Regions from separate parts of the Dactylosporangium maewongense genome, predicted to be linked through region 1. Evidence: riboswitches for the same ligand, from Rfam matches in the RefSeq annotation. Region 1 holds a riboswitch; the other holds the start of a gene.

Region 1 (14,975 bases):
GGCCTCCACGACGTGTCGACGTACCAGTCCCTGTTCGAGGAGCTACGGACCCGCGGCTGGTCCGACGCCGACCTGCGCCGCCTGGGCTGGGAGAACACACTGCGCGTCCTGCGCGACACCTGCGGCTGACCCGACCCCCACGCCCCCGCCATGATCGAAGGACGGATCCGGTCGTGCTGGCGGCCAGATCGGTCCTTGGATCATGGCTGGAGGACGGAGACGCCACGACGCCGTGCTGATCACGGCAGGCAAACCACAGACAAGAACGCAGCCCGGGTAACCAACCGCGGGCGAATCACCGCGGGGCCGACCAGCGCGGCGCCGAAGCATCGCCGCCGGACCGACCAAACGCCGGCGCGACAAGCCACAGGCGGAATCGCGGCCCACCGACCTGCACCACCTGGGCTGAGAGAACACGCTGCGCGTCCTGCGCGACACCTGCGGCTGACCCACCACGCCCGGCCGCCAGCCGCTACACCCCCGCCATGATCGAAGGACGGATCCGGGTAACTATTCAGGTGCCCCCCGAATCGCGCTGACCTGCGACTCCGCGAGTGCGGCCGATCAGCGGACCGACCGCGAGCCGATAGTTATGCCCGGATAAGTCACGTTTCGTCATCCACTGTGGACGGATGCATTGCTCCCGGCGCAACGCTCCGACCTGGGGGACCTCATCCGTTCGGAGTACCTGAATAGTTACGGATCCGGTCGTGCTGGCGGCCAGATCGGTCCTTGGATCATGGCTGGAGGACGGAGACGCCACGACGCCGTGCTGATCACGGCAGGCAAACCACAGACAAGATCGCAGCCCGGGCAGCCAGCCACGGACGAATCGCCGTGGGGCCGACCAGCGCCGGGGCGACAAACACCGAGCGGAATCGCGACCGGGCCGACCAACCGCCGGAGGAAGGCGGCCAACCACAGGCAGAAGAACCACGGTTGGGCCGACCAGACGCCGGAGGGCGGCCGACCACAGGCGGAATCGCCCGGTCAGAGAGGGCCCCGGTCAGACGCCGAGCGGCGGAGACGGCCCGCCGCGCAACAAACCGTCAGCGACGGGCGGGGCCAGCGGCCGACCGTCAGCGCCGGGGCAGGAGCCAGCGGCAAACCGTCAGCGCCGGGGCAGGAGCCAGCGGCAAAACCGTCAGCGGCGGGGCTGCGGCCCGCGGCAAAACCGTCAGTGGCGGGTCGGAAGTGTGTGGACAGCAAGAAGGGCAGGCCCGGAACGGGCCTGCCCTTCTTGGAAGTGCTGGACTCAGAAGTCCATGTCGCCGCCGCCGGGGGCGCCCGCGGGGGCCGGGGTCTTCTCCGGCTTGTCCGCGACCACTGCCTCGGTGGTGAGGAAGAGCGCCGCGATCGAGGCGGCGTTCTGCAGGGCGGAGCGGGTGACCTTGGCCGGGTCGATGATGCCCTCGGCCAGGAGGTTCACGTAGTCGCCGGTGGCGGCGTTGAGGCCCCAGCCGGCGTCCAGGTTGCGGACCTTCTCGACCACGACGCCGCCCTCAAGGCCGGCGTTCACGGCGATCTGGCGCAGCGGCGCGTCAAGGGCGACCTTGACGATGTTGGCGCCGGTGGCCTCGTCGCCGACCAGGTCCAGCTTGTCGAAGGCCGACTTGCCGGCCTGGACGAGCGCGACGCCACCGCCGGGGACGATGCCCTCCTCGACGGCCGCCTTCGCGTTGCGCACGGCGTCCTCGATGCGGTGCTTGCGCTCCTTGAGCTCGACCTCGGTGGCCGCGCCGACCTTGATGACCGCGACACCGCCGGCGAGCTTCGCCAGGCGCTCCTGCAGCTTCTCGCGGTCGTAGTCCGAGTCCGACTTCTCGATCTCGGCACGGATCTGCGCCACCCGGCCGTTGATGCCCTCGGCGTCGCCGGAGCCCTCGACGATGGTGGTCTCGTCCTTGGTGATGACGACCTTGCGGGCCTTGCCGAGCAGGTCGAGCGACGCGTTCTCCAGCTTGAGACCGACGGTCTCGGAGATGACCTGACCGCCGGTCAGGATCGCGATGTCGGTCAGCATGGCCTTGCGGCGGTCGCCGAAGCCCGGGGCCTTGACGGCGACGGACTTGAACGTGCCACGGATCTTGTTCACGATCAGGGTCGCGAGGGCCTCGCCCTCGACGTCCTCGGAGATGATCGCGAGGGGCTTGCCGGACTGCATGACCTTCTCCAGCACGGGGAGGAGGTCCTTCACCGCGGAGATCTTCGACTCGACGATGAGGATGTACGGGTCGTCGAGGACCGTCTCCATCCGCTCGGTGTCGGTGACGAAGTACGGCGAGATGTAGCCCTTGTCGAAGCGCATGCCCTCGGTGAGCTCCAGCTCGAGCCCGAAGGTGTTGCTCTCCTCGACGGTGATGACGCCTTCCTTGCCGACCTTGTCCATCGCCTCGGCGATGATCTCGCCGACGGTGGAGTCACCGGCGGAGATCGAGGCCGTGGAGGCGATCTGCTCCTTGGTCTCGACGTCCTTGGCAAGGTTGGCCAGCTCCGACGCGACGGACGCGACGGCGGCCTCGATGCCGCGCTTCAGCGCCATCGGGTTGGCACCCGCGGCGACGTTGCGCAGACCTTCACGGACCAGCGCCTGGGCGAGGACGGTCGCGGTCGTCGTGCCGTCACCGGCGACGTCGTCCGTCTTCTTCGCGACCTCCTTGACCAGCTCGGCGCCGATCTTCTCGTAGGGGTCCTCGAGCTCGATCTCCTTGGCGATGCTCACACCATCGTTGGTGATGGTGGGCGCGCCCCACTTCTTCTCGAGGACGACGTTGCGGCCCTTGGGGCCCAGCGTCACCTTGACGGCGTCGGCGAGGGTGTTCATGCCCCGCTCGAGGCCGCGGCGCGCTTCCTCGTCGAACGCGATAATCTTGGCCATTCGGCGTTGTCCTCCTGGACACTCCGGCTACGCCTCGCGACCCACGTGGGGCCGGCGGCTCACCGCCTGCTTTCGCACCTTCAAGGACCCAGCGGGATCCTCAATGGTCGGGCCGGATGAGCCCGCGACGACCAGCCCCTCGACGCTCCCGCGCCCAGGCGCTGCACCGCCCCGACCGTTGGCACTCACCTGTTGCGAGTGCCAACTCCTGTTTAGCACTCTGGCCCGTCGAGTGCAAGCAAACCCGAGGTGACGGCCAGGGTGGTCGAAGCGTGCAAACACCTACAAATCAGGCATGAATGGCACGAACAATGGCGGAAAAGACGCAGGGCACCGTTCCTCATCAATGAGGACGGTGCCCCGGCGGGGGTGGACGAACGATCTGTCAGGCGAGGTGACGAACCTTCTCGGCCTGCGGGCCCTTCTGGCCCTGCGCGATCTCGAACTCGACGCGCTGTCCGTCTTCCAGCGATTTGTAGCCATCCATCTCGATCGCGGAGAAGTGGACGAAGACGTCCTGCCCCCCGTCGACCGCGATGAAGCCATAGCCCTTTTCGCTGTTGAACCACTTGACGGTGCCCTGTGCCACGGTGCACTTCCTCTGCTTTCGGTCCCTCTTCGTACTCCGGCTGGCTGTGGGGACCAGCCTTGAGGTCCTCGGCCGGCACGCCGGGCCATGAGCGTGGCACCGGCGCGAGGATCGACGACCGAAACGGACGGTACACGAGATAACCCGAGACCCGACAGCCCCAAATCGGACAGCAAGGTCACGGTTCATGCGCACGCAAAAGGTTTCCGATGGGACCTTTCTTGAGCGGTCCGACAAATGCCAGCGCATCGTCAGGCGTCGAATCGTACCGGTAAAGAATAAGCAAAATGTCAGACGAATGTGGATGGAAGCGCCGATCTTGCGGTTGTGCCAGGAAGCCGTGACTGGAACCACGCAACCGCCCACAACCGCAAGATCGGCCTACTTCCGCACTGCTTCCGTGCCCGCGGAAGGTGCGGACGTCAACTCGCGGAGCTTCCGCAAGGGTGACAGAACGAGCGGCACCACCGATACCAGCATTCCGGCGCATGCCACCCAGATGGTCGCGTGCACGCCGATGGCGGTGCCGAGCACGCCGCCGACGAGCCCGCCGATCGGCATCGTGCCCCAGACGATGAACCGCATCGTGGCGTTCATCCGGCCGAGCAGGTCGTCGGGCGTGATCGTCTGCCGGAAGCTGACCTGAGTCACGTTGTAGACCACGACGCCGATGCCGAAGACGATGCTGCCCGCCGCCGCGAGCCACAGCCGCCAGTCGTCGCGCGCGAACGGCACCAGCAGCTCGCCGAGGGACGCGGCGAGCATCGAGATCCACATCGCCGGCCCCTGCCCGAACCAGCGCACGAACGGCCCGACCAGGAACGCGCCGGCCAGCGCGCCGAGCCCGGTGACGCTGAACCACAGGCCGATGACCGCCGGCGACAGGGCGAGGTCCCGGGCGAAGTAGACGATCAGCATCGCGCCGTACATGGAGCCGAAGAAGTTGCCGGTGCCCGTGCACATGGAGATCGCCCGCAGCAGCCGGTTGCCCACGACGAACCGGAGGCCCTCCAGGATCTCCCGGCCGAGGTGCGCGTCGGGCTTGCGGGCCGGGCGCTCCTCGATCTTGCGGATCCGCCACAGGAACAGCGCCGACAGCACGTAGCTGGCCGCGTCGGTGGCGAGGGCGAGCGGGCCGCCGAGCACCTTGACCAGGCCGCCGGCGACGCTCGGGCCGCCGATCTGGGAGGTGGAGCGCACCATCTCCAGGATCGCGTTGCCCTCGACCAGGCGGTCCTTGCCGACCAGGAACGGCAGGTAGCTCTGGTACCCCACGTCGAAGAAGACCGTGCACACCCCGCAGAGCAGGCCCACCACGTACAGCTGCGGCATCCGCAACGTGTCGCTCCACCACGCCAGCGGCACGGAGGCGAGCAGGACCGCCCGCAGGAGGTCGGCGACGATCATCGTCTCGCGCCGCCGGAGCCGGTCCACGAGGGCCCCGGCGGGCAGTCCGACCAGCAGGAACGCGGCGGTCTCGCAGGCGGCCAGGACCCCGACCTCCAGCGCGGTCGCGTCGAGCGTGAGCACGGCGACGAGCGGCAGCGCGAGCAGGGTCACCTGGGTGCCGACCTGACTGATGGTGTCGGCGGTGAAGAGCAGCCGGAAGTCGCGATCGCGGAGCAGGCCGAGTCTCACGGACCCACTGTCGATGACCGATTGGGAAAAGTCAATCGTTAGACTCGGACGATGCGGCGACCAGCGACCGACGCGGAGGCCAAGGCACTCGCCTCCGGCGTCCGCCTGCGCATCATCCGGCTCTGCCTGGACCGTGCGCTCACCAACAAGGAGATCGCCGAGCGGCTCGACGCCAACCCGGCGACCGTGCTGCACCACGTCCGGACGCTGGTCGCGACGGGGTTCCTGGTGCCTCAGGAGGAGCGCCGCGGGCCGCGCGGCACGCGCGAGGTGCCCTACCTGTCGACGACCAAGTCGTGGCAGCTCAGCCTCGGCGACCAGGGCGCGGGCACCAACCGGGCGATGCTCGACGCGTTCAACGACGAGCTGGCGATGCTGGACGGTCAGGCCGACACGGTCAACTTCGCCCGGCTCGGGCTGCGGCTCACCCCGGCGGAGTGGCAGGAGCTGCAGGACCGCTTCGAGACGCTGCTCGACGAATACGCCGGCCGCGAGCGCACCCACGGCCGACCTTATTCGATCTTCCTCGCCATGTACGAGGACCGCTCACGCGACTGACGCCTGCCAGTTGGCCCACCGGTCGAGCGCGCGGAAACCCATCGCCTCGTTGATCGCGATCATGTGCGAGTTGACCTCGGCGTTGAACGTGTCGACGATCCGGACCGCCGGCTCCTGTGCGCGCATGGTCTGCAGGTTGACCAGCTTGGAGATCAGGCCGAGCCGGTGCCCCCGGTGCGCCGGGTGCACCAGGGTGATCTGCTGCCACGCGTGCCAGTCGACGGTCTTGCTCATCCGTAGCGCGCTCAACGCGACGAGCCGGCCGGTCGCGTCGTGGATGACGCCGGTCTCGTACGGGCGCGCACCGTAGCGGGCGCGCGTCTCGTACACCCGCCGCAGACGATCGGCGTCGACCTTCTCCGCCTCCAGGTCGAGGTCACCCTTCGGCGCCTCGTCGAGGAAGGAGCTGTCCAGCAGCGCCATGTCCTCGAGCAGCTCCTCGGGCGGCGTGTTGCCCCACTGGACGGTGCTGTAGCCGGCCGCCTTCGGCCGGCTCGTGGCGAGCATCCTCGCCAGCTCGGCATCGTCGGCGGTCGACAGGTCGAGCCGGCGGCGCACGTCCAGGAGCTTGTTGTCCAGGCCGAGCGCCGCGGCGAACGGCGCCGAGGAGCCGGTCGGCGCGCCACCGGCGTCGGTGATCACGCTGAAGCCCATCACCGAGGTGCGACCACGGGCCAGGCCGAAGCCGACCGCGTGCCGGAACAGCGCCCGCCCGACGCCCCGCCGCCGGTGCTCCTTCAGGACCAGCACGTCGAGGAACGATTTGTTCAGATTGTCGAATATCGGGAGATCCGCCTGTACGAGCCCGACCGCGAGACCGTCGCGATACGCCAGGAACGTGTGCCGGTCCGTGCCCGGCATCGGCAGGCGGACCCGGACCTCGTGCTCGGCCCGGCAGCTCGGTGGGAAGTCCGGCAGGTCGGCGAGGATCGCCTCGTTACCGATGGTGAAGGCCGCGTCGACCGCCGCCGGGTCATCGGCGTCCAGCTCGACGATGCTGAGGTCCTGACTCATGCCCGCCAGCGTGGCGCAGAGACGCATCGACGGACAACAGATATACGGGGACCGGTGGAAATGGTCGAGAGGACGCTCGCCAACACCTCCGGTGTTGTGGTCGCGGGCCTGGACCAGGGTCCGGGCCTCGCGGCGACACGTCCTCCCGCACCGAGCATCCTGGCGCGCGGTCCTGAGGTCGTCAAGTCCCTCGCCGGGTGGCTTCGAGACGCACGGCTTGAGCGCGGTCACACTGCGTCGCGACCGGCTCCGTCGATCGGCTGAGTCGCCCCTCGTCCAAGGAGTGAAAGCGCTCTCTCAGCCGCACCCGAGCCGACACCGTCCGTCACGGCGTCGGCGGGTTGCGCGAAAAAATCAGCCCTCAGCCGAAATGGCCCGGACCTCAGCTCACCAGCCCGGCCTCGCGGACGGACTTCAGCGAGGGCTTGACCCGGTGCGTCGGGCCGACCGTGCCGGCGACCGCATCGAGGGTCTTCAGCCCGTCGCCGGTGTTGAAGACGACCGTCTCCTTCGACGGGTCGAGCCTGCCGGTCTCGACCAGCTTCTTCAGCACCGCGGTGGTGACCCCGCCGGCGGTCTCGGCGAACACGCCGGTCGTGCGGGCGAGCAGCTCGATGCCGGCGCGGATCTCGTCGTCGTCGACGTACTCCATCCAGCCGCCGGTGCGCCGCACCGACTCCAGCGCGTAGACGCCGGCCGCCGGGTCGCCGATGTTGAGCGACTTGGCGATGCCCGTCGGCTTCACCGGGACGATCTCGTCGGTGCCCTTGTGCAGCGCCACCGCGATCGGGTTGCAGCCCGCGGACTGCGCGCCGAACACCGTCCACTCCGTGTCGGGCACGAGCCCGATCTCCACCAGCTCGCTGAACGCCTTGTCGATCTTCGTCAGCAGCTCGCCGCTGGCCATCGGGATCACGACCTGCGCCGGGATCCGCCAGCCGAGCTGCTCCGCGACCTCATACCCGAGCGTCTTGGACCCCTCGGCGTAGAACGGCCGCACGTTGACGTTGACGAACGCCGTGTCCTCGAACTCATCGGTCTCGGTCAGCTCCGAGCACAGCCGGTTGACGTCGTCGTAGGACCCCTCGATCGCCACGACGTCACCGCCGTACACAGCGCTCATGACGACCTTGCCGGGCTCCAGGTCCGACGGGATGAACACCGTCGACGGCACCCCGGCCCGCGCCGCGTGCGCGGCGACCGAGTTGGCCAGGTTGCCGGTGGAGGCGCACGAGTAGCGGGTGAACCCCAGCGCCTTCGCCGCCGTCAGCGCCACCGAGACGACCCGGTCCTTGAACGAGTGGGTCGGGTTGGCCGAGTCGTCCTTCACCCACAGCGCGCCGGTGATGCCGAGCTCCTTGGCCAGCAGATCCGCCTTGACCAGCGGGGTCAGCCCCGGGTCGAGGGTCACGCGGCTGGCGGGGTCGGTGCCGACCGGCAGCAGCGGCGCATAGCGCCAGATGTTCTGGGGGCCGGCTTCGATCTGCTCGCGGGTGACCCGGCCGAGCGCCTCGGCGTCGTAGCCCACCTCGAGCGGGCCGAAACACTCGTAACAGGCGTGCTGCGCGGCGAGCGGGAACTGGGCGCCGCAGCCACGGCAGACCAGGTGGCGGGCGGGAGAGTCGGTGAAGACGCCGAGCGTCGAGGTCATGGAGGCCTTCCTCTCATCTTTCCCAGGTGCATGGCCTTGCGCACCGGGACGGATTTGGCACCTACCGCGACCGGACTCAGCGTCGAGACGTGTCGCAGGGGTTGCCGGGGCTTCATCGGGCCGTATCCCTCTGCCCCTCTGGATGAGGTATTCAGTTGTGACGTGCTGTTCGCGTGGTTCGTATTCGAGTGTAAGGGCCGACACGGGTGCCGCTGTATGAGTCATCTCACGAGATGGACCTGACTACGGTTTCACTCATGCATCCCGACGCGGCGGACTGGTTCGCCAAGCGCACCTCGGCATGGCGCGACTGGCCCCTCGCCGACCTCTACGACCGCAAGGGCGACACCCGGATCAGCGTCGTGCTGCCGGCGCTGGACGAGGAGCCGACCGTCGCCGAGATCGTCACCGGTGCGCGCACCCTCATGCCCCTGGTCGACGAGGTCATCGTGGTCGACTCGGGCTCCGTCGACCGGACCGCCGAGGTCGCCCGCCAGGCCGGCGCCACCGTCCACCACCGCGACGACATCCTCCCCGGGACCGGCTCCCGCCCCGGGAAGGGTGAGGTGCTCTGGAAGGCCCTGGCCGTCGCGACCGGCGACATCCTGGTGTACGTCGACGCCGACCTCACCGACTTCCGGCCGCACTTCGTCACCGGCCTCCTCGGCCCGCTGCTGGACGACCCGGCCACCCAGATGGTGAAGGCCTTCTACGACCGCCCCCTCCTGGACGTCTCGGCCGGCGGCGGCGGGCGCGTCACGGAACTCGCCGCCCGCCCGCTGCTCAACGCCTACTTCCCCGCCCTGGCCGGCGTCGTGCAACCCCTCGCCGGCGAGTACGCGGCCCGCCGCTCCCTGCTGGAGTCCCTGCCCTTCGCCGCGGGCTACGGCGTCGAGACCGGCCTGCTCATCGACACCTACCGCACCGCCGGCCTGGACGCGGTCGCGCAGGTCGACCTCGGCCAGCGCACCCACGGTCACCAGGACACCGCGGCCCTGGGCCGCATGGCCGCCACGATCCTGCACACCATCCACGCCCGGGTCACCCCCGGCGCCCCGGTCTGGCCGACCCTCACCCAGTTCGTCAGGCGCACCGGCACGGTCACCCCCGCCGACCATCCGGTCGCCCACCCGGACCGCCCCCCGATGACCACGATCCCGGGCTACCAGAGGCCGCTCGCCTAGCCGTTTCCCGTCGCTGGTACGCCGTGCGCAGGCCCCGTGGTCAGAGGGGGTCGGTGGCGGGGGTGAAGCCCCAGAGCGTCGAGGTGGTGATGGCGGCGCCGGCCAGGGCGGTCAGGACGGCGAGCCACTCGGCGGCCAGGAGCCAGACCGGGGTGTCGATGACGGCGGCCGGCGGGTCGCCCGTCAGGGTGGCGACCACGACGACCACCGCGACCAGCGACAGCAGGACCAGGGTCAGCACCACGGTCAGGCGCAGGGCCCAGTGGCCGAAGGTGCGGCCGGTGGCGAAGAGCAGGGCGCAGACGGCGACCAGCGACGCGGCCGACGCCGAGGCCAGGGCGCCGATGAGGGTGAAGATCTGAGCGGTGAAGGCCTCGGCGGGGCCGCTCATCGCGTTGGAGGAGGCGACGTATGAGGTCCAGGCCGCCAGGTTGGCCTGGTCGTAGTAGAGGGTGCCGGAGAGCGCCGCGAGGCCGAGGACGAGGAGCCAGGCACCGCGGAGCGCCGAGGTTCGCATGGACCGGCACCCTACCGGTCAGTACGCGAGACGCATTCAGCTCACCACGTCTTTTCGCAGAAAGCGCCACCACGCGAGGGAGAAGAAGACGGTGGCGTAGGCGAGGGAGGCGATGCAGCCCTTCACGATGTCGTCGGTCTGCAGCGGGGTGGAGAGCAGGCCGAGCCAGGCGTCGTTGTAGTGGGTGGGCAGGAAGTTGCGGAGGTTTCCGAGGGCGGTGATCTGGTCCAGGATGCTGGACAGGATCTGCAGCAGCACCGCGCCGCCGACGGCGCCGAGCGGGGCGTCGGTGGAGACGGAGAGCAGGAACGCGAGCGAGGCCACGACCAGGAGCGACACGCACAGGTAGCCGACGATCTCCAGGAGGCGGACCACGCTCGTGCCGGCGGCGATCTCCCCGCCGATGGGGGCGTTGAGCGGGGCCCAGCCGTAGCGCAGGGTGCCGGCCAGCATCGCGGTGCCGACCAGGACCAGGACCGCGAGGAGGCAGTAGAGCAGCGCCGCGGTCACCTTGACGCCGAGCAGCCGGGCCCGCGGGACGGGCATCGCCAGCAGGTACCGCAGGCTCCCCCACGACGCCTCGCTCGCCACCGTGTCGCCGCAGAAGAGGGCCACGACGACGACCAGCAGGAAGCCGGACGAGACGAGCAGGGTGAAGAGGGTGAAGTTGGCCCCGCCGCCGGTCGCGAGGTCGGCGAGGCGGGAGAACTCGCCGTTGTTGCCGCCCTCGTCGTCGCCGCCGCTGTCGAGCTGGAAGGCGATCAGGATGATCAGCGGCAGCAGGACCATGAAGCCGAGCGCCATCTGCGTGCGGCGGCGGGCCGCCTGGCGGCGGATCTCCGTCCAGAGGGAGAGGGTCGCGCCGGGACGGTAGCCGGGTGCGCCACCGACGACGCCGCGCTCGGAGGAAGAAGAGGAAGAGGAAGAAACAGCAGAAGTACTCATGACCGCTCTCCACTGGCCTTGGTGTCGCCGCCGACGAGCGACAGGAACGCGTCTTCGAGCCGCCGCCGCGGCGTCACCCGGTCGACGCCGACGCCAGCCCGGACCAGCGCGGCGACGACCTCCGAGCGCGGCACGCCGTCGATGTCGACGACCAGGCCGCCGTTGCTGCCGGCCGGGATGACCGTGCGGACGCCGTCGAGCTCGTCGAGGACCTTCGTGGCGGCGTCCACGTCGGACACGTCGATCTGGGCGGTCGGCGAGTCGCCGACGATGTCGTCGACCTTGCCGGTGGCCACGACCTCGCCCCGGTGCATGACGACGACGTCGGTGCAGGTCTGCTCGACCTCGGCGAGGAGGTGGCTGGAGACCAGGACGGCGCGGCCGCCGGTCGCGTACCGGCGCAGGACCTTGCGCATCTCGGCGATCTGCGGCGGGTCGAGCCCGTCGGTGGGTTCGTCGAGGACGAGCAGCTCGGGGAGGCCGAGCATGGCCTGCGCGATGGCGAGGCGCTGGCGCATCCCGTGGCTGTAGGTCTTGACCCGCCGGTTGACGGCGGTGCCGAGACCCGCGATGTCGAACGCCTCGTCGAAGTGGGCGTCGTCGAGCGGCCGGCCGGTCGCCGCCCAGTACAGGTGGAGATTCTGCAGACCGGTGAGGTGCGGCAGGAAGCCGGGCCCCTCCACCAGGGCGCCGACCCGGGACAGCACCGGCGCGCCCGGCAGGAGCTGATGGCCGAAGACGAGGATCTCGCCCTGGCTCGGCCGGGTCAGCCCCATCAGGACCCGCAGCGACGTGGTCTTGCCGGCGCCGTTGGGGCCGAGGAGGCCGACCACCTGCCCGCGCTGGACGGTGAAGTCGACCTTCGCGACGGCGACGAAGTCACCGTACGTCTTGCGCAGCCCCCGCACGACGAGCGGCGTGTCCACGTGCTCGGGGTCGACGCGGCGCTCGATCCGCCGGGCGCGGGCGCGGGCGACCAGGATCGCGACGGCGAGGCCGACCACGATGAGGGCGACGAGCGCGGCGAGGACGTAGCGCCAGATGACGTCGGGGTTGGCGATCGGCGTGCCGGCCACGTCGGGCAGGGTCAGCGCGCCTTCGACGGCGACCTGGTAGACGAGCGGGTCCGGCGGCGACCAGTACGCGCTGTCGGCGGCGGCGACGGTGACCCGGACCCGGCTGCCGGCCTCGAACCGGTGCACGACCGCGGGCAGCGTCACGGCGATCGGCTGCGCGTCCGCGATGTCCTTCGGCAGCCCGGTGAGGCGCACCGGCGCGATGAGCCCGTCCGGGATCGACGGGGCGCCCTTGGCGGGCACGTCGTAGAGCTTGACGAAGAGCACGGCCTCGCCGGTCGGCGACGCCGCCCGGATGCGGACCGTGGGCGCGCCCGCCACGTCGAGGGTGTCGGGCAGCGGCGCGGACGTGTAGTCGGCGTGCTGGCCGGGGATCTCGGCGGACACGCCGCTGCCGAGCAGGCTCGCGATGTTGGCGATCGGCAGCGAGGAGATCCCGGACGGGGTGCCGTTGGGCGGGTTGGCGATGCTCGTCGGGACGCCGATCAGGGCGACGCTCTCGGTGGAGGTGCCGCCGGTGCCGGGGTAGGTCGACGTCGACGACGCGGTCGTGACGAGCCCGCGCCCCCGGGCGTTGAGGCCCGACACGCGCGAGTAGGTGAAGCTGGTCGGCGGTGCCTCGCCGTTGCCCTTGATGTAGTGGTCGAGCCACTGCGCGGTCAGGTACCGCAGCCGGTCGACCTCGGACTGCGGCCCGGTGCCGCCGTCGTGCCCGCCGGTGAACCACGCGACCCGCACCGGGGTGCCGGTGGCGGCGATGCCGCGGGCGTTGGCGTCGCTCTCGCTGAGCGGGAACAGGGTGTCGACCTGCCCCTGTACGAGCAGCGTGGGCGCCTTGATCTGGTCGAGCACGGACGCCGGGCTGGACCGGCGCAGCAGCGCGATCGCGTCCTTGTCGGCCTCCCCGGTGGTGGCGATGTCGAGGTACGCCTCGCAGACGTCCTTCGCGAACCGTCCGCACTGGGCGTCGCCGGTCGGGGTCCGCTGCGGGACGGCCTGGCTCGTCAGCGCCGAGCTGTCGGTCAGCGCGTTGCCGGAGCCGAAGAACAGTCCGGCCCACTGCTTCTTGAACACGCCGCCGGACGGGTCCTTGCCGGTGGCCTCGGGCAGGAAGGCCCGCGACAGGTCGTTCCAGGTGATCATGGGCACGATCGCGTCGACCCGCTTGTCGTGCGCGGCGAGCAGGAGGGCGAGGGCCCCACCGTACGAGCCGCCGACCGCCGCCACCCGCGGGTCTCCGGAACCGTCGGTCTGGATGTCGGGCCGGGCGGCGAGCCAGTCCAGCAGCCGCTGGGCGTCCTTGACCTCCCAGTCGGGGCTGTCGAGGTGGATCTCGCCGGTGGAGTCGCCGAAGCCCTGGGCGGTCCAGGTGAGCACGGCGTAGCCGAGGTCGGCGAAGTCCTCGGCGTCGGACTTCACGCTCCGCTTGGTGCCGCCGAACCCGTGCGCGAGCAGGATGGCGGGCTTCTTGCCGCTCTTCTTCGGCAGGTACAGCGTCGTGTCGAGGGTCACCTCGGTCGCGTCGTCGGGGCCGGTGCGCACGGTGATGCGCTGCTCCTGGGTGCTGAACGTGGCGGGCGCGGGGACGACCGCCCAGCCGACCAGGCCGACCAGCAGCAGGGCGGCCACCGAGCCGGCGATGACCCTGCGCCGGTTGAGACGCGGTAAGAGACGCATCGGCCAAACGTACGCAACGCATGTTGCGCGATGTCGAATTCCTCAGCAGGTTCACAGCAAGCGGGCGAGTTATACGCTCGGTGCGTGGCCGCGACCTTGACGCTCACCGCCAGCCTGCGCCCCGCGGCCCTTGACGCCCGCCGCGGCGTGGTCCGGCTCCATCCCGAGGTCCTGGCCGCGCTGGGCCTGCGCGCCGGCGACCCGATCGCCCTCACCGGCCGCCGAGAGTCCGCCGGGATCGCCGCGGTCGCCGAGGCCAGCGCCAGTCGCGCCCTGCTCTACGCCGACGACCTCCTGCTGGGCAACCTGGGCCTGCGCGACGGCGGCCAGGTGACGGTCGCGGCGGCGCCGCTGCGGGCCGCGGCGTCGGTGACCCTGTCCGGCCCGCCGGAGATCGTCGGGGTCGTGTCGCCGGAGATGCTGCGGCTCGCGCTGCTGGGCAAGGTCGTCACCGTCGGCGACAACGTCTCCCTGCTGCCGCAGGACGTGTCGCTGACCTCGCTGGACCCCGGCGTGTTCGAGGCGGCGCGGCGCAGCCTGAAGAACACCGTCGGCTACGGCTGGACCAGCGCCCTGCTCACCGTCGTCGCCGCCGGCCCCGGCGCGGGCGCGCTGGTCACCATGGACACCGCCGTCGGCTGGCACCACGGCCACGCCACCCACGCGCCCGGCGGCCTCGTTCCTGTCGCGCCGCCGGCCGCCGCGCCGGAAGCGGTCGCGCTCGACGACCTGCCCGGGCTCAGGGCGCAGGCCGAGCAGCTGGGCGAGCTGCTGGACCTCGGCTTCCACCACGGCGAGGTCCTGGCGAGGCTCGGCACGACGGTGGCGCTGGGGGTGCTGATCACCGGCCCCGCCGGCTCCGGCAAGTCCGCCCTGGTGCACGCCGTCGCGGCGAGCGTCGGGGCGCGGGTCGTCCCCCTGTGGGCGCCGGAGCTGGCGGCGCTCACCAACAATGCCGCCGCCGCTCGGCTGCGGGAGGCCGCCGGCGAGGTGCGGGCCGCCCGCCCGGCGATCCTGCTCGTCGCCGACGTGGAGGCCCTCGCGCCGCGCGACCAGCCGGGCCCGCTGTCGACGGTCTTCCGCCAGCTGATCGGCGAGCTCGTCCGCGAGGGCGAGGCCGTCGTCTGCACGACCAGCCGCCCCGAGTCCGTCGACCCGTCCCTGCACTCCCCCGGCCTGCTCGCCCACGGCATCGCCGTCCCGCTCCCCGACGCGGCCCTGCGCCGCGAGCAGCTCGCCGTCCTCACC
Region 2 (14,975 bases), on a different contig from region 1:
CCGCACGCCCAAAAACAGCCCGGACCCTCGCCGCCCTCGCCGCAACGGCGATCGTCGGAGCGCTGAGCCCGGTCGCGTTCGCGGCGCCCGCGGCTGCGGCACCGGCCGACGCGGCCTGCCCAGAGGGCTTCGGTGCCACCGCCGCCAGCAACACCCTTGCCCTGGGCCGCGTCGACCTGCGCGCCGCCGGCCTGTCCGGCACGGTCCTTCCCGAGCTCCGCGTCGCCACCACCCACTCCGGCATCGCCGGCGGCACCCTGCGCGCCGCCGCCGACTCCCGCTACCTGCGCAGCAGTGGCGACCTGCCCGCGGGGGTGCTGGGGCCCAGGGCGTACCAGCAGGCGCCCCCGGCCCACGACCAGCCCGACGTCGTGAACGTCGCCGGCGTCGACCTCGGCGCGCTGCGGCTCGGCACCGGCGGCCTGCGCGCGCAGGCGTCCTGGAAGAACGCCGGCCGCTGCACCAGCGCCGACGGCCCGCGGGCCGTCGGTGAGGCGAAGCTCGCCGGCATCACCGTCCTGCCGGGCCGCAACGGCCGCGCGCTGCTGCGCATCAACGCCGTCGAGAGCGCCACGGTCGCGGGCGTCGACTCCTCGGGCAGCCGCCCGGCCGCCTCCGCCACGGCCACCGGCGGCATCGCCGACTTCAAGCTGCTCGACAACGGCCCCTCCGCCATCGGTGTCCGGGTCGTCAGCCCGCCGACCCTGCGCGTCCTCGCCGGCGGCAAGAAGACGGTCGACTACACCGCCCCCGTCCTCGAGGTCACCATCCCCGGCCAGACCCCGGTCCGCGTCTCGTCCGCCGGGTCCCACGTCGACGTGGTCGTGCCCGTCGACGCCGCGAGCACCGAGGCCGCCATCGACCTCGCCCGCACCGAAGGCCTGCCGATCCTGTCTGGCATCCCGCTGCTCGACCTGCTGACCGGCATCACCTCCGCCGTCTCCGGCGTGGTCGGCGGCGCCACGGCCATCCTGCCCGGCGCCGACCTCAACAGCCTGCTCGGCGGCCTGCCCGGCCTCCCCGTCGTCGGCGGCCTGCTCGGCTCCTCCACGGCCGCCCCGGCCGCCGCCTCCACCGAGAGCACCGCCCCCTCGAAGCGCGGCGTGGTGGTCCTGCGGGTCGAGCTCGGCGTGGTCGAGAAGCAGTTCAGCTCCACCGGCGTCTACGCCAAGGCCGCCTCCGTCCGCGTCCAGCTGATCGCCCGCAACACGTGGAAGTCCAGCGGCGGCTACGGCCACGGCGACTCCGGCCCGGCCGACAAGACCGCCCTCGTCGACCTGGGCATCTGCACCCTCGAGGCGGCCGCCGCGGCCCCCAAGGCCCCCGGCACCCCCACCAAGAGCCCCGGCGACGACTCCGACGGCGGCTACGGCCCCGGCGACGACGATGACGATGACGACGACGGTTACGGCGGCGGCGGCGGTATTGGCGGCGGCGGTGGCCAGGCCGGCGGCGGCCTCCCGGTCACCGGCAACAACGTGGCCCTGATGCTCGGCGGCGGCGTCCTCCTCGTCGTGTGTGGCCGCCTCCTGCAGATCCTGGCGCGCCGCAGGGCCGCCTGAGACCCCTTCGCCGCCCGTGCAGCGCCGCCCGCCCTTCCCCGGCGAGCCCGCTGCCCGGGCGGCGCTGTCTGTGCTGTGCTGTGCTTCCGCCCCACCGCTGTCGCGGCGGGTCCCGGCGGGGATTCTCACCCGCGCCCCAATGCTCGCTGCGCTCGCACCGCCGGCCACGCTGCGCTTGCTGCGCGCCTTCGGCGCGGGGCGGCGGCTTCCGCGCCTGCGCGCCGCATCTGCCGCGCGTCCCCTGCCCTGCTCGCGTTCTTCTTCTTGTGATCGAAGTCGCGTGGTGGCTGTCCGGGCGGCCGCTGCTGTCCTTGGATCACGGGCGGGCGGTCGGTGGACAGTGCTGGACCGTGACACCCAACGGTTGCTTCTGCAGCGGACTGGTGATCAGGGGGTTCTGGGGTACCAGTCCGGTGCACAGGCAACCGGTGGGTCAGGCGGCGAGGGGGGTCGGGGCGTGGACGCGGCGGAGTGCGGCGGCGAAGTCGGTGGCCGCGGTGGCGACGCGTTCGGCGCCCAGGATGGCCTGCTCCCAGGTGCCGCAGAGGCCGGAGCTGAACTCGATCTGCACGTCGCCGTCGTCGACCAGGAGGATCAGGTCGCCTTCGTCCTCGGTGAGGACGGCGCGGATGGCGCGCAGGTCGAGGGTGACGATGGGGAAGAGGTCGTCGTCGTCCATGGCTGGCTCCGATTGGTCGGCTGCGCACTGAAGGTGGGGTACGGCGCCGCGCGGCTCGCAGCGTCGTGGTAACGGCGCCGCACCCCTGATCTGGTGGCACGGAACCGGACCGCCCAGCCCGGCCCCGCGCCTGACTCAGATAGTAGCCCAATGGCCATAAGGCCACAATATCTCCCGCCGATAGACCTTCATATGGTCGCGGTCATGATCTCCCGGAGTTCCGGCCTGGCTCTCTACCTGCAGGTCGCGGACGCGATCCGACAGAAGATCAACAGCGGTGAGATGGCTCCGGGGAGCCTGTTGCCCTCGGAGAAGTACCTTGCCGAGGAGTACGACGTCGGCCGCGACACGATTCGCGACGCCATGGCGTACCTGCGCGGCGAGGGGCTCGTGGAGAGCAAGCGCGGCTACCGCAGCCGCGTGCGGTCCAACGCGCCGCGGGAGCGGATCTGGCTGCACCAGGGCGAGGTCGTCTGGGCCCGCATGCCCACCCCGCAGGAGAAGAAGGAGCACGGTCTCGGCGACGGCGTGCCTGTCCTGGTCGTCGGCGACAAGTCGTTCCCCGCGGACCGCTTCGAGTTCGGCCGAGAGTAGCGCGGGTAACACAAGACCGGCCACTGAAGCAAAGCCAGCCGTAACGCGGATCACCCGTTATTGAGTTGGTGAACCATGCCCCGCGAACCGATGCTTGTGGCAAGCAAGTATCGCGACGCAGGGACGAGGATCCGTGGACGACGACGCCGAGCTGGCCGAGCACGCCGCCATCGGGCGGCAGGTGGGGCGGTTCATCCGCCTCTCCGAGCGCTTGTTCGCCACGCTCAAGTGGAGTGACGCGGGCCGTGGGCTGGAGCGCCCCGCGTACGTGCTGCTGAGCCGGATCGCGGTCGACGGGCCGTTCCGGTTGTCGGCGCTCGCCACCGAGGTCGCGCTGGACCTGTCCACGGTCAGCCGGCAGGTCGCCGCGCTGGAGTCGGCGGGGCTGGTGCGTCGCGCGACGGACCCGACCGACCGCCGCGCCAGCCTGGTGGAGGTCACCGACCTCGGCCGTGACGTGTTCGCGGAGAACAAGGCCCGTTGGCTCGCCATGTGGCAGGAGCTGCTCGCCGGGTGGACGCCCGAGGAGCGGCAGATCTTCGCCGCCCTTTTCACGCAACTGAACCAGACGCTGGCCGAGAAGCTGCCAGGAACAAGCTCCGAAAGGGACGCTCGATGACCACCGTCGCGCCGCCGGAACAGGCCCGGCCGCAACTCGCCCATCGGCAGATCATGCTGCTGATGGGCGGTCTCATGACCGGGATGCTGCTGGCCGCGCTCGACCAGACCATCGTGGGCACCGCGTTGCCGACCATCGTCGGTGACCTCGGCGGACTCGACCACTACTCGTGGGTCGTGACCGCGTACCTGCTCGCCTCGACCGCGTCGACCCCGCTGTACGGCAAGATCAGCGACCTGTACGGCCGCCGCCCGGTCCTGCTGTTCGCGATCTCGACGTTCCTGGTCGGCTCGCTGCTCGCCGGCCTGTCGCAGGACATGACCCAGCTGATCGCCACGCGCGCCCTGCAGGGCATCGGCGCCGGCGGTCTCATGACGCTCGCGTTCACCATCGTGTCCGACGTCGTCGCGCCGCGGGAGCGCGCCCGGTACCAGGGGCTCTTCGGTGCCGTGTTCGGCATCTCCTCGGTGGCCGGCCCGCTCGTCGGCGGCTACTTCGCCGAGACGGACTGGCGCTGGATCTTCTACATCAACGTGCCGCTGGGCGTGTTCGCGCTGTTCGTGTGCAGCCGGGTGCTGCGCCTCGTCCCGCACGTCCGGCGGGACCACAAGATCGACTACCTGGGCGCCACGCTCATGGTCGCGGCGGTCAGCGCCTGGCTGCTCGCGCTGTCGTGGGGCGGCAACGAGTACGCGTGGGGCTCGCCCACCATCCTCGGGCTGCTGGCCGGCGGTGCGGTGCTGACCGCGCTGTTCATCGTCGCCGAGGGCCGCGCCGAGGAGCCGATCCTGCCGCTGCGCCTGTTCAAGCGGGCGACGTTCTCCCTCGCCAACACCGCGACCTTCATCCTCGGGTTCGCGATGTTCGGCTCGATCATCTACGTCCCGCTGTACCTGCAGATCGTCAAGGGCGCTTCGCCGACGCGCTCGGGCCTGCTGATGCTGCCGATGATGGCGGGCGTCATCGTGACCTCGATCGTCGCCGGGCGGGTCATCAGCGGGATCGGCCGGTACAAGTGGTTCCCGGTCGCCGGCACCGTGATCATGGGCTCGGGGCTGCTGCTGTTCACGACGCTGCAGGTCGACACGCCGCTGTGGCAGGCGTTCATTTACATGACCGTGATCGGCGTCGGCCTCGGCATGGCCATGCAGCCGCTCATCCTCGCCGTGCAGAACGCGCTCGACCTGCGTGACATGGGCGCGGGCACCAGCGCCGCCACGTTCTTCCGGTCGCTGGGCGGCTCGGTCGGCGTCGCCGCGCTCGGCGCGCTGATGAACAACAAGCTGGCGGCGCAGATGAGCGACAGCGGCATGAAGGGCGTGTCGATCAACGCGCCGGCCGAGGTCCGCAAGCTGCCGCCGCAGGTCCTGGAGGCGGTCGAGCACGTGTTCGTCAACGCGCTGCACCCGGTGTTCCTCGCCGCGGCGGTCGTCGCGTTCGTCGGCACGGTGATCACGATCGCGCTGCCGGACAAGCCGCTGCAGGGCGGGGCGCCGCAGCAGACCGACAGCGAGGAAGCCGCGGCCGAGATGGAAGCCAAGGCCGCCGCGTTCTGACACAGGAACCCCGGAGCTACTCACCAGTAGCTCCGGGGTTCCGTTGTGAGCCACCGCACATTAGCGTGCAGTACATGCGCAGCACGATGATGCAGACACCCCTCCTGATCTCCCGAATTCTGCAGCACGGGGCCACCGTCCACGGCGACTCCGAGGTGGTCACCTGGGCCGGCGCCGACGGCAGGCACACGTCATACGCGGAGGTCGGCCGCCAGGCCGCCCGCCTCGCCCACGCCCTCCACGACGACCTCGGGGTCACCGGCGACGAGCGCGTCGGCACCCTCATGTGGAACAACGCCGAGCATCTGATCGCGTACCTGGCGGTGCCGAGCATGGGCGCCGTGCTGCACACGCTCAACCTGCGGCTCTTCCCCGAGCAGCTGATCTACATCGCCAACCACGCCGAGGACCGGGTCGTCATCGTCGACTCGACGCTGATCCCGCTGCTCGCCGGCGTGCTGCCGCACCTGACCACGATCCGCCACATCGTGGTCGTCGGCGACGGCGACGCGTCGAAGCTGAGCAAGGACGGCGTCGAGGTCCACCGCTGGGACGCGCTGCTGGACGGCAAGCCCGACACGTACGACTGGCCCGCCGTCGACGAGCACGACGCCGCCGCGCTCTGCTACACCAGCGGCACCACGGGCAACCCGAAGGGCGTCGCCTACTCGCACCGCTCCATCTACCTCCACTCGATGGAGGTCTGCATGGCGGAGAGCTTCGGGCTCGGGCCGAAGGTGCGCGACCTGTGCATCGTGCCGATGTTCCACGCGATGGCGTGGGGCCTGCCGTACGCGGCGATGATGAGCGGCGCCTCGCTGATCATGCCCGACCGCTTCCTGCAGGCGGCCCCGCTCGCGCAGATGATCGCCACGGAGAAGCCGACGTTCGCCGGCGCCGTGCCGACGATCTTCACCGACCTGCTCGCGTACCTGGACGCCAACCCGACCGACACCTCGTCGCTCAAGGAGGTCGTCATCGGCGGCTCGGCCTGCCCGCCGGCGCTGATGCACGCGTACTCCGAGCGGCACGGCATCGAGGTCATCCACGCCTGGGGCATGACGGAGATGTCGCCGCTCGGCTCCGTCGCCCGGGAGCCCTCCGGCGTCGACGGCGCCGAGGCGTGGGCCTACCGGTACACCCAGGGCAGGCTCCCGGCCGGGGTCGAGGGCCGCATCGTCGGGCCCACCGGCGAGGTCATGCCCAACGACGGCACGGCCGTCGGGGAGCTGCAGGTCCGCGGGCCGTGGATCACCGCGCAGTACATCGGCGAGGACGGCCCAGACCCCGACAAGTTCGAGGACGGCTGGCTGCGTACCGGCGACGTCGGCACCCTCTCGCCCAACGGCTACCTGACGCTCACCGACCGGGCCAAGGACGTGATCAAGTCCGGCGGCGAGTGGATCAGCTCCGTCGACCTGGAGAACGCGCTCATGGCGCACCCCGCCGTGCTCGAGGCGTGCGTCGTCGGCGTGCCGGACGACAAGTGGGGCGAGCGGCCCCTGGCCACGATCGTGCTCAGGGAGGGTGCGAGCGCCGACGCCGGGACGCTGCGCGACTTCCTCGCCGACAAGGTGGCGCGGTGGCAGCTGCCGGAGCGCTGGTCGTTCATCGAGGCGGTGCCGAAGACGAGCGTCGGCAAGTTCGACAAGAAGCGCGTCCGCGCCGACTATGCGGATGGTGGCCTCGAGGTGGTACAGATCAACGGGTGAACCGTACGGCGAAGATCGCGCTTGTCGTCTCCGGCGCCGTCCTCGCCTGCGTGATCGCGGCCTGTGGCGTGGTCCTGGCACTGAGTGACCTGGTGCCGGGACTCGCCGGCTGCGACGAGCTCGACAAGCCCACGAAGACCGGGATCATCACCTCGACGACCCGCATCGAGCAGCAGTGGCCGCAGCTCGCGCCGATCCAGCAGGTCCACTGGCAGGAGCACGAGGCCAGGGCGCGGTCCTGCCCGGAGATCGGGCCGATGGACTACACGATGGACGGGTTCGCGGTGCTGACCGCGGAGCGGGCCCAGGCGCTGCCGGCGACCACGGCGGCGGAGGCTCCGGACGTGCCGGAGGACCTCCGCCCCTTCGCGCCAGCCGGCGCCGCATGGCTGCGGGTCGACGGCACCGACCTGCTGCTCGACAAGGCCTCCTCGACGGTCTATTTCACCCGCACCACCAGCTAGGCGGACTTCCTCGCCTTCGCTGGGGTGACCTTCTTCGCGGGCGTCGCCTTCTTCGCCGCGGGCGCCTTCTTCGCCGGGGCCCGCTTGATCGGGGTCGCCTCGGCCACGTCGTCGTCCTTCGCGGCGGCGGTCTTCACGGCCTTCTTCGCGGGCGCCGGGGCCGGCTCGCCGCGTGCCGCCTTCGCCCGCTCCACGGACGCCCGCAGCGCCGCCATCAGGTCGACCGCCGCGGCCGGCGCCTCCTCGGTCTCCTCCGGCTGGACGACCTCCCGGCCGGCCACCTTCGCGTCGATGACCTCCTGCAGCGCCTCGCGGTAGTTGTCCGTGTACGTCGACGGGTCGAAGTCCGCGGCCATCGACTCGATCAGGGAGCCGGCCATCGCCAGCTCCGCCGGGCGCGCCGACACGTCCTCGTCGAGGATGTCGAACTTCGCCGCCCGGATCTCGTCGGGCCACAGCATCGTGTTGAGGACCAGCACGTCCTCGCGGACCCGCAGCGTCGCCAGCTGCTCCCGCTGCCGCAGCGCGACCTTGACGATCGCGACCCGCTCCGTGTTGGTGAGCGCGTCGCGCAGCAGCGCGTAGGGCTTCGCGGCCGTCTTGTCCGGCTCCAGGTAGTACGCCTTGTTGTAGAGGATCGGGTCGACCTGCTCGGCCGGCACGAACTCCAGCACCTCGATCGCCCTGCTCGTGGTCAGGGGCAGGTCGGCGAAGTCCTCGTCGGTGAGGATCACCATCTCGCCGCCGCCGAGGTCGTACCCCTTGGCGATGTCGTCATACGCGACCTCCTCGCCGTCGATCGAGCACACCCGCTTGTACTTGATCCGGCCGCCGTCGTCGCGGTGCACCTGGTTGAAGCGGATGTCCTTCTCTTCTGTCGCCGAATACAGCCGGACGGCGATCGACACGAGCCCGAAGGAGACCGCGCCTTTCCAGATCGCGCGCATTAAGGGATCCCTTTCCGCAGCGTGTTGACCTCGGAACACCAGCTTCGCATCGAATCGACCTCCACGCGAGGAAGTCGGCGGCGAACTATCGTGGGGTGATGGGGACCGGGCCGCCCGCACCGATGCTCGCCTCGACCGGCCCGCTTCCGACCGGGCCGGGCTGGTCGTATGAGTTCAAGTGGGACGGCATCCGGGCGATCGCCGTCGTCACCGCCGGCGTCACCCGCCTCTACGCGCGCAGCGGGGTCGAGGTGACCGCCGCCTATCCGGAGCTCGCGGCGATCGGCGAGGGCCTCGACGACACCGTCCTCGACGGCGAGGTCGTCACCATGGACGAGGCCGGCCGGCCGTCCTTCCAGCTGCTGGCCGAGCGGATGCACGTCCGCGAGCCGGCCCGGGCCGCGCGGCTGGCGGTCGCGTTGCCCGTGTCCTACCTGGCGTTCGACGTGCTGAGGGCCGCGGGCAAGGATGTGCTCGCATCGCCGTACACCAGCCGCCGACGCATCCTCGAAGGGCTCGCGCTGGGGGCGCGGGCGGTGATCCCGCCGTGCTTCGACGACGGACCGGCGACCGTCGCCGCCAGCCGCGACAACGCCCTCGAAGGCGTGGTGGCGAAGCGGACCGGCTCGCACTACCACCCCGGCCTCCGCTCGCCGGACTGGGTGAAGGTCAAGCTGGAGGAGAGCTGCGAGTTCGTCGTCGGCGGCTGGCGGCCCGGCAAGCGCGCCCTCGGCGCCCTGCTCGTCGGGGTGCCGGCGGCCGGTGGGCTGCTCGCCTTCAGCGGCCGGGTCGGCGGGGGGATCTCCAACGCGGCCGAGCGCGCCCTGCTGGACGCGCTGCGTGACCTGTCGGTGCCGCAGCCGCCCTTCGCCGGCACCGTGCCCCGCGAGGACGCCCGCGGCGCGACCTGGGTCACGCCGACGCTGGTGGTGGAGGTGAAGTTCAGCCACCGGACGCGCGACGGGCGGCTCCGCTTCCCGCGCTTCCTGCGCCTGCGGCCGGACCTCACGCCCGCGGACGTCGCTTCCTCCTCGGGCGGCGTCGATGCCTGACAAGGTCCGGGTCGAGGTCGAGGGGCGGCACCTCGACCTGACCAACCTCGACAAGGTCCTGTACCCGCAGGTCGGCTACACCAAGGGCGAGATCATCGACTACTACACCCGCATCGCGCCGGTCCTCCTGCCGCACCTCGCCGGCCGGCCCCTGACCCGTATCCGCTACCCCAACGGGGTCGACGGCATCAGCTTCTTCGAGAAGAACGCGCCGGCCGGCACGCCCGACTGGGTCCGCACCGTCCGGCTGCCGGTGCCCGGCTCCAGCCGTGGCCGCGAGACCATCGACTTCATCGTCGTCGAGGAGCTGGCCACGCTGGTCTGGCTGGCGAACCTCGCCGCGCTCGAGCTGCACACCCCGCAGTGGCGCGTCGCCGCCGACGGCTCGCCGCTCAACCCCGACCTGCTGGTCATCGACCTCGACCCCGGCCCGCCGGCCACGCTCGCCGACTGTTACGAGGTGGCCCTGCTGGTCCGGGACCGGCTCGCCGCCGACGGCCTGGAGCCCGCCGCCAAGACCTCCGGCCGCAAGGGCATGCAGCTGACCGCCGAGCTGTCCGGCGAGGAGACCGCCGACGAGATCAGCGCGTACGTCAAGGACGTCGCCGAGGAGCTCGCCCGCCTCCGGCCCGACCTGATCGTGGCCAGGATGGCGAAGCAGCTCCGCCCGGGGAAGGTCTTCATCGACTGGAGTCAGAACAACGCCTTCAAGACGACGGTCGCGCCGTTCTCGTTGCGCGCGGGTGCCCTGCCGACGGTGTCGGCCCCGCTGACCTGGGACGAGGTCGCCGAGGGCACGCTGACCATCGCCGACCTCACCCCTTCCGTCGTGCTGGACCGCGCCACCGCCGGGCCGTGACCCGGTGCGGTGCCGGCGCGCCGCCGACACCGCACCGGATCGTGCCGGCGCCGCCGGCGCCGCCGGTGCCGCGGGATCGTGGCGGCGGGCCTGGTGGCTCAGCGGCGCAAGGCTTCCAGGAGGCGGTCGATGTGGGCTTCCGTGGTGCCGAGGCCGAAGCTGGCCCGCACCGCCTGGGGCGGCACCGGCGCCGACGGGGCGATCCTGGCCGTCGCCTCCGAGAGCAGCCGCCGGGTCAGCGGATGCGCGCAGAACAGCCCCGTCCGCACCCCGATCCCGTGGTCCCGGCCGAGCGTCGTGGCCAGCGCGCCGGGGTCCTCGCCCAGCACCGCGAACGACACGATGCCGACCCGCTCCGCGTCCGCCTCGAACAGCCGCAGCTCCTCCACGTGCGGCAGCCGCGCCAGGCCCGCCCGCAACCGTGCCACCAGGGCCCGCTCCGCGGAGTGGTCGGCGGCGGCGAGCGCCCGGCACGCGGCCGCGATCGCGACGGCGCCGAGCAGGTTGGGCGTGCCGGCCTCGTGCCGCGCCGGCCCGGTCGCCCACCGGACGTCGAGGTCGTCGCCGACGCTGGCGCTCGCGCCGCCCCCGGCCAGGTACGGCTCGGCGGCGTCCAGCCAGTCCGCCCGCCCGGCCAGCACCCCGGCCCCGAACGGCGCGTAGAGCTTGTGCCCGGAGAACGCCACGTAGTCGGCGCCCAGCGCGGTCAGGTCGACCGGGGCGTGCGGGGCGAGCTGCGCCGCGTCGACCGCCAGCCGGGCCCCGTAGCGGTGCGCCACCTCGGCGAGCGCCGCCACCGGCCACACCTCGCCGGTCACGTTGCTCGCCGCCGTGACGCTGACCAGGCCGCACGGCTGCCGGCGCAGCGCCCACTCCAGCAACTCCACCGCCTCCTGCGGCGAGCGCGGCGCGTCCAGGTGGAGGCTCTGCTGCCACGGCAGCAGGTTGGCGTGGTGCTCCCCGTCGAACGTGAGCACCGTCGTGCCCTCGGGCACCGCCCTGGCCAGCAGGTTCAGGGCGTCGGTGGTGTTGCGGGTGAAGACGACCGTGTCGCCGTCGCGGCAGCCGACGAAGTCCGCGACGGTCTCTCTGGCCTGCTCGTACTCCCGCGTGCACCGCTCCGAGAGCGCGCCGGCGCCGCGGTGGACGCTGCCGTAGAACGGCAGGAGCTCGGCGACCGCGTCGGCGACCGCCCGCAGGCACGGGGCGGTCGCGGCGATGTCGAGGTTGGCGAAGTCGACGCTGCGGCCGTCGCGCAGCTTCACGTCACCGGGGGACAGGATCGTGGACATGGCAGAGTCCTCCGCTCGCGCTTGCCCGGACACACCGCGTGCCGGACCGTGTCATCACCCGGGGCACCCCGCCGCGAACGCGAGGGTTGCCGGCCAGCAAGCCGGGGCTTCAGCGCTGGCACTCATGACCTGGTCTCACCGTAGCGCGGATATGGTTGGCCCATGACCGATCTCCCGCCGACTGGGACGCCTCAGGATCCGGGTAACCGTGACGCCACCTTGTTGCCGTCGTCGGGTGATGTACGACCAGCGGCCGCCTCTGCCGCGCCCGAGGAACGGTCACCCTGGGCAGCTCCGATCCCCGTACCTGCCCCGTCGAGCGGCGGTCCGGTCCCGTCCAGCGGCGGTCCGGTCGCCCTGGACAAGGGGCCCGACGCATCGGCCGGTGCTTCAGGCGGAGCTACAGGCGGCACTTTTGGTGGTGCGGCCGGCCCGGCCGCCGGCTTGGCCGCGCCGCAGGGGTGGGACGCGGCCGGCGGCGACGTCGTGCCCAACGTGACGGAGGCCGCCGCCCCCGACACCGGCGAGCAGCGCTACCCGACCGCGGCCCTCGCCCTGGCCGCCGCGCCGCCCGCCAAGCGCTCCGACCGCCGCCGCCTCTGGACGCTCATCGGCGTCATGGGCGGCATCGCGGCGTGCGGCGTCGCGCTGCTGGCGTTCTTCGGCTTCAGCGGCGGATGGACCGCCCTCGTCATCGGCGTCGGCGCGGCCGTCATCCCGGTGCCGCTGCTGGTCTCCTGTTTCCTGTGGCTCGACCGGTACGAGCCGGAGCCCGTCCGCTATCTCGTCTTCGTCTTCGGCTGGGGCGCGTGCGTGGCCACCGGCGTGGCGCTCGTGGTCAACACCGCCGGCGGGGTCCTCGCCGACAAGCTCGGCCTGTCGGACGCGATCGTGGCGGTCGTGGTCGCGCCGTTCATCGAGGAGAGCATGAAGGCCCTCGGGCCGGTCCTGCTGCTGTGGCGCCGCCCCCGGGCGTTCTCCGGCCTGATCGACGGCATCGTCTACTGCGGGCTGTCCGCGACCGGGTTCGCGATGGTGGAGAACATCCTGTACCTCGGGTACAAGGGCTACGCCGACACCGCCGAGCAGGGCGGCGCGGTGAAGGGCGCGGCGGCACTCGTCGGCATCTTCATCGTGCGCATCCTGATGACCGGGTTCGCGCACCCGCTCTTCACGTCGATGACCGCGATCGGGCTCGGCACCGCGTCGCGCAGCTCGACGAAGGCGGTCAAGTGGCTCGCACCCCTCGCCGGCCTGCTGCTCGCGATGCTGCTGCACGGCTCGTGGAACCTCATGTCGGTGATCGCCGCCGCGAAGCCGATCATCCTGCTGTACGGCTACTTCTCCGTCATGATGCCGATCTTCCTCTGCATGGTCGGCTTCGCGCTGTGGCAGCGCGCGGCCGAGGGCAGGCTGACCGAGCGGATGCTCACCGAGTACGCGCGGGCCGGCTGGTTCTCCCCGCCGGAGGTGGCGTCGCTCGGCACGCTCGGCAGGCGGCTGTCCGCCCGCCGGTGGGCCAAGCGGGTCGCCGGAGACCCGGGTGCCAAGGCGATGAAAGCCTTCCAGTTCGACGCGACGAAGCTCGCCCTGCTCCGCGACGGCATGCGCCGCGGCCTGGACAACACGCCGGCCCGCCGGATGGAGGCGCTGGCCGAGGAACGCCAGCTGCTGACGGCGCTCGCCGCCTACCGGCAGGTCTTCGTCGGGCGCGATCCGCAGGCACCCATGGCGGTGTGGGACGGCAGCAGGTACCACATCACCTTCCCGGACGGGATGGTCCGGGTGCTCGCCGCTCCGCCCACCCCGGTCGTGCCCGTCCCGGTCGTCGTGCCGCCGCCTCCGCCCCCGCCGCCGATGTACGCCGGATACCCCTACCCCTACACCTACAGATAGAGCCCCGTCGAGTCCGGCTCGACCCGCCGCGCCGCGACGGCGTGCACGTCCCGCTCGCGCAGCAGCACGTAGTCGCGGCCCTGCAGCTCCACCTCGGAGCGGTCCTCCGGGTCGAACAGCACCCTGTCGCCGGCCACGATCGACCGTACGTTGGGCCCCACCCCGACGGCCGTGGCCCACGACAGGCGCCGCCCCACCGACGCCGTGGCCGGGATCACGATGCCGGACGCGTGCCGGCGCTCGCCCTCGGCCCCTTCGAGCCGGACGAGGACCCGGTCGTGCAGCAACCGGATCGGCAGGCCCCCTTCCACATCGGACACGACGTGCGGGGTGGTGGCCGGCGGGTAACCGGCGGCTGGCTGGGCTGTCACGGTTGCGACGCTACCGCCTGGGTACGTGCGATCGCCGCGGGACCCGGACTACGGTGAAGCGTCCGGTCGGTTCGCAGGCAGTCACAGGGGGTTTCGTGGGCCGGTTCGATCAGGTGCGCGCCAATCTCCGGCGGGCGTACGAGCAGCGTCTCGAAAACGCCCGCCTCGAACGCGAGGCGATCGCCGCGGTAGTGGCTGAGGCTGAGGTGCCGCCGCCTCCACCGCCGGCCGAGCCCGACGTGATCCACTCGTCGACGATGAGCCGCGACGACGCCGAGATCCCGCGTGGCCTGCGGCTCGCCGCCGCCTGGTCGTGGCGCCTGCTGGTCCTCGTGGCGGCCCTCGCGGTCCTGCTCTGGCTGGTCAGCCGGCTCGACACGGTGCTCATCCCGCTGAGCATCGCCCTGCTGCTGTCCGCCCTGCTCGCGCCGATGATGGAGTTCCTGCGCCGCCGCGTGAAGCTCCCGCCGTCCCTGGCCGCGTTCCTGGTGCTCGTCACCGGCCTCGCCGCCGTCGCGGGCGTGCTCACGCTGGTCGTCAGCGAGTTCGTCGACGGCTTCCCCAACCTGGCCGACAAGGCCTCGGCCGGCGTCAACCAGATCCAGGACTGGCTCACCACCGGCCCGCTGCACCTCAACGGCAGCCAGCTCGACGCCACCTTCGACGCCGCCACCAACTGGCTCAAGGACAACCGCGGCAGCCTCACCGACAGCGCCGTCTCCACCGCCACCGCCACCATCGAGTTCTTCGCGCTGCTCCTGCTGGTGCTCTTCGTCACGTTCTTCTTCATGCGCGACGGTCACCGCATCTGGCTCTTCCTCACCGGCGTCCTGCCCACCCCCGCCCGCGACCCCATCCGCCGCGCCGGCGAGGCCGCCTGGCGCACCCTGGTCGCCTACGTCCGCGCGACGGTGCTGGTCGCCTTCATCGACGCCCTCGGCATCGGCCTGCTCCTGGTCATCATCGACGTGGACTTCTGGTTCCCCCTGGCGACAATGGTGTTCCTGGCCGCCTTCGTCCCCATCGTCGGCGCCACCGTCTCAGGCGCCGTGGCCGTCCTCGTCGCCCTCGTCGACGAAGGCCCGATCAGCGCCCTGGTCGTCCTCATCGGCGTCATCGCCGTCCAACAACTCGAAGGCCACGTCCTCCAGCCCCTCATCATGGGCCGCGCCGTCTCCGTCCACCCCTTGGCCGTCATCGTCGCCATCTCCACCGGCGTCGTCCTGGCCGGCATCATCGGCGCCCTGGTAGCCGTCCCCCTGGTAGCCGTCCTCAACACCGGCATCCGCCACCTGGTCCAACACCGCCACGAACCACCCCCCGACTCGGTCATCATCTCCGCGGATTGACCCTGCTCGTGCCACCGGCCAGG

Evidence for each region. A riboswitch is a leader RNA that binds a small molecule or an ion and turns the genes downstream of it on or off. The one in region 1 is predicted to bind S-adenosylmethionine.
Region 2: linked by a shared signal. The riboswitch ahead of ABD332_RS47375 (aminotransferase class V-fold PLP-dependent enzyme) and the one ahead of thrC (threonine synthase) in region 1 are both predicted to bind S-adenosylmethionine.

Annotation. Positions count from the first base shown of each region.
Region 1 covers NZ_BAAAQD010000045.1:23,386-38,360, forward strand. Annotated here, with positions in the region: gene ABD332_RS54940 (dipeptidase) at 1-129, shown strand, start outside; gene groL (chaperonin GroEL) at 1,256-2,878, opposite strand; gene ABD332_RS54950 (cold-shock protein) at 3,264-3,467, opposite strand; gene ABD332_RS54955 (MFS transporter) at 3,849-5,105, opposite strand; gene ABD332_RS54960 (helix-turn-helix domain-containing protein) at 5,157-5,663, shown strand; gene ABD332_RS54965 (GNAT family N-acetyltransferase) at 5,652-6,677, opposite strand; gene thrC (threonine synthase) at 7,060-8,328, opposite strand; SAM riboswitch class I at 8,339-8,477, opposite strand; gene ABD332_RS54975 (glucosyl-3-phosphoglycerate synthase) at 8,586-9,512, shown strand; gene ABD332_RS54980 (hypothetical protein) at 9,553-10,029, opposite strand; gene ABD332_RS54985 (ABC transporter permease) at 10,066-10,974, opposite strand; gene ABD332_RS54990 (alpha/beta fold hydrolase) at 10,971-13,727, opposite strand; gene ABD332_RS54995 (AAA family ATPase) at 13,812-14,975, shown strand, end outside.
Region 2 covers NZ_BAAAQD010000028.1:56,817-71,791, forward strand. Annotated here, with positions in the region: gene ABD332_RS47325 (hypothetical protein) at 1-1,562, shown strand, start outside; gene ABD332_RS47330 (hypothetical protein) at 1,996-2,241, opposite strand; gene ABD332_RS47335 (GntR family transcriptional regulator) at 2,446-2,835, shown strand; gene ABD332_RS47340 (MarR family winged helix-turn-helix transcriptional regulator) at 2,969-3,454, shown strand; gene ABD332_RS47345 (MDR family MFS transporter) at 3,451-5,010, shown strand; gene ABD332_RS47350 (fatty acid--CoA ligase) at 5,085-6,722, shown strand; gene ABD332_RS47355 (hypothetical protein) at 6,719-7,186, shown strand; gene ku (non-homologous end joining protein Ku) at 7,183-8,133, opposite strand; gene ligD (non-homologous end-joining DNA ligase) at 8,232-9,185, shown strand; gene ligD (non-homologous end-joining DNA ligase) at 9,178-10,044, shown strand; gene ABD332_RS47375 (aminotransferase class V-fold PLP-dependent enzyme) at 10,143-11,336, opposite strand; SAM riboswitch class IV at 11,349-11,466, opposite strand; gene ABD332_RS47380 (PrsW family intramembrane metalloprotease) at 11,781-13,232, shown strand; gene ABD332_RS47385 (GroES family chaperonin) at 13,223-13,552, opposite strand; gene ABD332_RS47390 (AI-2E family transporter) at 13,699-14,952, shown strand.